2 regions of the Paraburkholderia sp. BL27I4N3 genome follow, and region 2 is predicted to be linked to the other one. Evidence: riboswitches for the same ligand, from Rfam matches in the RefSeq annotation. Region 2 holds a riboswitch; the other holds the start of a gene.
The links. Region 2 has a riboswitch for cobalamin ahead of B0G71_RS33290 (CbtB-domain containing protein). Riboswitches for the same ligand answer to the same signal wherever they lie in the genome.
Positions count from the first base shown of each region.

Region 1 (2,198 bases), 1.8 Mb from region 2:
ATGCACGCGCATCCATTCGATGCCGATCGAGCCGCTGCCCGCGCCCACATCCCACAGCAATTCGCCGGGCGTCGGCGCGAGGCGCGCGAGCGTGATCGCGCGCACGTCCCGCTTGGTCAACTGGCCGTCGTGACGAAACGCATCGTCGGGCAAACCGCAGGTCAGCGGCAGACGCGGCGCGCCTTCGGTAGCACGGCAGTCGAGCGCGATCAGGTTCAACGCGGCCACCTCGCCCGCGGACCACTGATCCGCGCGGCCGTCGATGCGCCGCTCCAGTTCGCCGCCCAGGTGTTCCAGCACACTCATGCGGGTCGCCCCGTAACCGCGTGCGTTCAGCAATGCCGCGAGCGCCGCGGGCGTGCGCCCGTTCGCGCTGAGCACGAACATGCGCGCGCCGTCATGCAGATGCGCGTTCAGCGTGGGCAACGGCCGCCCCACCAGCGACACCGTCGCGACATCCTGCAACGGCCAGCCGAGCCGCGCGGCCGCCAGCGACAACGACGACGGCGCCGGCAGCACCCGCAATTCTCCTGCCGGCAATTGCCGCGCGAGTGTCGCGCCGACGCCGAACAGCATCGGATCGCCGCTCGCCAGCACGCACACGGCTGCGCCGCGCTCGGCCAGCAAGGGTGCGAGATCGAAGGGACGCGGCCAGGCGGCACGGCGCGCGGCGAGACACGCGGGCAGCATCGCCAGATGACGTTCGCCGCCGTACACCACCGACGCTTCCAGCAAGGCCCGCCGCGCGGGCCGCCCCAAGCCGGCGAAGCCGTCGTCGCCTATGCCCACCACCGTCAGCCACGCGGGCATGCATCCATCCTCATTCTGTGTCTTCAAATAATGCGCTGTGCCACGCCGATCAAAGCGTCCAGCCTCGTTGTGCTGTTCGAAAAAAGGCATAATACAGCCGCCGGTGCCCTTCGGGGCCGAAGAGGGAACACAGTGCCACTGTGGCTGCCCCCGCAACTGTATGCAGCGAGTCCGCCTGCGCTCCACGCCACTGGTTCGACCGGGAAGGCCGCGGCGGACCATGACCTGCCAGCCAGGAGACCTGCCGGCGAGACTGTTCGTGCCAGCCAACATCGGGCGGGGTGTACCGATGCCGCAGCCATGCCCGCCTCACGGCATGCTCGGGCCGTCGCGCGACGCTAAACCCGGTGTCCGTCTTGAATCAAGCAACGCCCTCCACCGTTTTATCCGACGCGGCCGCCACGCTGCGGCCCTCGGCGTGTCCGGGGCTGCTGCGCATCGTTGCCGCGCGCGACGGCGGGATTTGCCGGATCAAACCGCCCGGCGGCGAATTGAGCGCGGCGCAGGCTCGGGCGATCGCGGAGGCTAGCGCGCGGCACGCGGGCGGGGTGATCGAGTTGACCAATCGCGCGAATGTGCAGGTGCGTGGCGTGAAGCGCGGTGAAGAGGCGGCTTTGATCGCGGCTTTGATCGACGCGGGTCTTGGGCCGATGCCGGCGAACGGCGTGGCGGGCCCTGGGAACACGGCGGCGGCCAACGCTGTGAATGCAGTTGCCGCCAGCGCCGTGAACGCAGACGCGAAGAGCGCTACAGATGCCGAAGCCGCGAACGCAGTGAATGAATGGGCCTCGAAAGCCCCGGACGCAGCAGCGCAGCGAGTGGGCACTGCCCACGCACTCTCCGCCGCAGCCGCAGCCGACGACGTCCGCAACGTCATGATCAGCCCCGCTGCCGGACGCGATCCGTTCGCGCTATTCGACACACGCCCGCTGTGCGCCGAGTTGCTCGCTATGCTGCAAAGCGAAGCGCGTTTCGCGGCGCTGTCGCCGAAATTCGCACTGTTGCTGGACGGCGGCGAACGGCTCGCGAGAGTGGACCATCCGCACGATGTGTGGCTCGCGGCGTCGCAAGAGGCGGACGGCGTGCGGTTCGTGTTCGGGTTCGCGGGTTGTCCGCCTGTGAGCGCCTATGCCGGCGCGCTTATGCAACGCCAAAGCACCGCGCTTGCAAAACCGGGCGTGAACAACACAGGCGCACTAGCCGCAATCCTGCCTTCACAAGTCCCGGCCCTGGTACGCGCGCTGCTCCTGACATTCCTCGACCTCGCCGCCGCCGACGCCACACGCATGCGCCACCTGCTAACCGCGCCGCATTCCGTCGACGCGGTACTGCATCACGCCGAGCAATATCTCGACTTCCCGCTAACGCGAAACGCGAATCTCGCGAAC
Region 1 is NZ_QREJ01000001.1:5,508,942-5,511,139, forward strand. It holds gene cbiE (precorrin-6y C5,15-methyltransferase (decarboxylating) subunit CbiE) at 1-810, opposite strand, end outside; cobalamin riboswitch at 895-1,074, shown strand; gene cobG (precorrin-3B synthase) at 1,158-2,198, shown strand, end outside.
Region 1: another riboswitch for cobalamin. It lies ahead of cobG (precorrin-3B synthase); the one in region 2 lies ahead of B0G71_RS33290 (CbtB-domain containing protein).

Region 2 (2,198 bases):
CCACGCGATGATCGCCGCAACTCGATGATCGAAAGCGGTGCGATTTCAATACGCGGAAATACGACGGGCGATGCTCCGAGCGCATACACGATCGCTGCCCGCAGCACGGGCGCGTGGGTGATGGCGATCACGTTGCTCGATGCACGATCCGTCCCGCCGTCTAACAACGTTTCGAGCCATTCTCGTACCCGTTTCACGAGTTGACTGAACGACTCGCCGCCGTGAGGCGCGGCGTCCGGATCGCGCGTCCATGCGGCGACGTCTTGCGGCGCTTCGGCGGCGAGGTCGGCGAGCCGCCGTCCTTGCCATGCGCCGTAGTTCAGATCCGCCAGGCCGGCGTCGACCGACGCCGTGAGGCCCAGCGCCGTCGCCGTTTCGCGCGCGCAGGCGGCCGGGCTGACGAAAGCCGGCGCGTCTTCCGCGACCGCCAGGCGCAAGCCTGCGGCGTGGGCTTCGGCTTCTGCGAGGCCGCGGGCGTCGAGTGAATCGTCGGCGGGAAAACGGCCTGCGCGCTGGGCCGCGGTCGATGCGTGGCTGACCAGTAACAGCCTTGTGTCCATTCCGTTCATGTCCTATCAAGCCACGTCCCGAAGCCCAACGCCGGCGGCATGAAACGTGTGTTTTGCGTTGCCGGGTGCCGAAGTTTAGCGCGTAGAATAGCGGGACTGCGAAGCGCGGAAGCCGGTGAGAGCCCGGCGCGGTCGCGCCACTGTAATCGGCAGCACAAGCCGAAAGCCAGACCTGAGCTTCGCACCAATCCTCTGCAATGACTATCGGGGCGCGTTACCCCAGGAGATGTCCATCATGACCGAAGCTGTTTTCGATCCCGCCAATCAGCCTGTTGCTCAACCCACGCCGATTCCGCTGCGCGAGTTGCTGCCCTGGGTCGTGTTCGGCGGTTTGCTGTTGCTGCTCGCGCTTTACTTCGTGGGTGCGGAACAGGGTGCCACCTCGCTGGTGCCGGGCATGTACGTGCATGAGTTCGTGCACGACGGCCGCCATCTGCTCGGCTTTCCCTGCCACTAACGGAGTCGACCATGGTGGGTAAATTGTTGGTACGCGGGATGCTTGCTGGCATCGTCGCGGGACTCCTCACGTTCGGATTCGCCCGGGTAGTGGGCGAGCCGCAGGTCAATCAGGCGATTTCATTCGAAGAAAAGGCCGACGCCGCGAAAGGCGAGGCGCCCGAGCCTGAGATGGTGAGCCGCGACACGCAGCGGGGTATCGGCTTGTTGACTGGCGTGCTGACTTACGGCGCGGCATTCGGCGGCTTGTTCTCGCTGGTCTTCGCTTACGCTTATGGCCGAGTGGGCGCGTTGAGCCCGCGCGCGTTGTCCGCATGGCTTGCGCTTGGCGCGTTCATTGCGCTCGCGATCGTGCCGAATCTGAAGTATCCGGCGAACCCGCCCTCGGTCGGCGACCCTGAGACGATCGGGACGCGCACGGGGCTGTTCTTCCTGATGATTGCGATCTCGCTGGCGGCGATGGTCTTCTCGCTCAAGGTGCGGCGCCGTGCGGCGATGAAACTTGGCGCGTGGAACGGCTCGATCGTGGGGGCGGTGGTGTTCATCGTGATCATCGCGGCGGTGCAGTTGTCGATGCCCGCGATCAACGAAGTGCCGGAGGCTTTCCCGGCGGTGCTGCTGTGGAAATTCCGCGTCGCGGCGCTCGGCATGCAGGCGATTATGTGGGCGACGATCGGGCTGCTGTTTGGCGCACTGGTCGAGCGGATTGCGTTGATGCGGGTGGCGGGGCGGTCGGCGGTGAAGTCGGCTTGATTGGCATGACGAGTGCGGCCGCTTCGGCGGTTGCGCTCGGCGGTTTGCTTGCCGTGCTTCGCTCTCCGCAGTTTGCGCGCAGTGGTCAAGATGGGTTCTGCGTCAAGGAGTTGGGGCGGTTGTGGGGTGGTTATCCACAGGCTTGCGAACAATTTCTGTGGATAAATTCGCCCGCGACGCTCAAGAGCTACAAACATCTGTTCCGTTCGAATTTAACAACCTGGTTGCTGGCACACGGCCTCCGGTTGTCCGCATCATTGGGACACGGCAGGTGTTTTGCGTGACCATTCAGGGCGACTCCGGTCGCCCTTTTTCATCTTGTCGCTTGCTGCGCGTTCCCGGATTTGTCCGATGTCACGGCTGCGTACACGACCCGCGCATTGATTCTGCATGTCGGCACAATTCCCCTCCTGATCTGCG
Region 2 is NZ_QREJ01000001.1:7,340,785-7,342,982, forward strand. It holds gene B0G71_RS33285 (histidine phosphatase family protein) at 1-560, opposite strand, end outside; cobalamin riboswitch at 624-766, shown strand; gene B0G71_RS33290 (CbtB-domain containing protein) at 805-1,026, shown strand; gene B0G71_RS33295 (CbtA family protein) at 1,038-1,778, shown strand.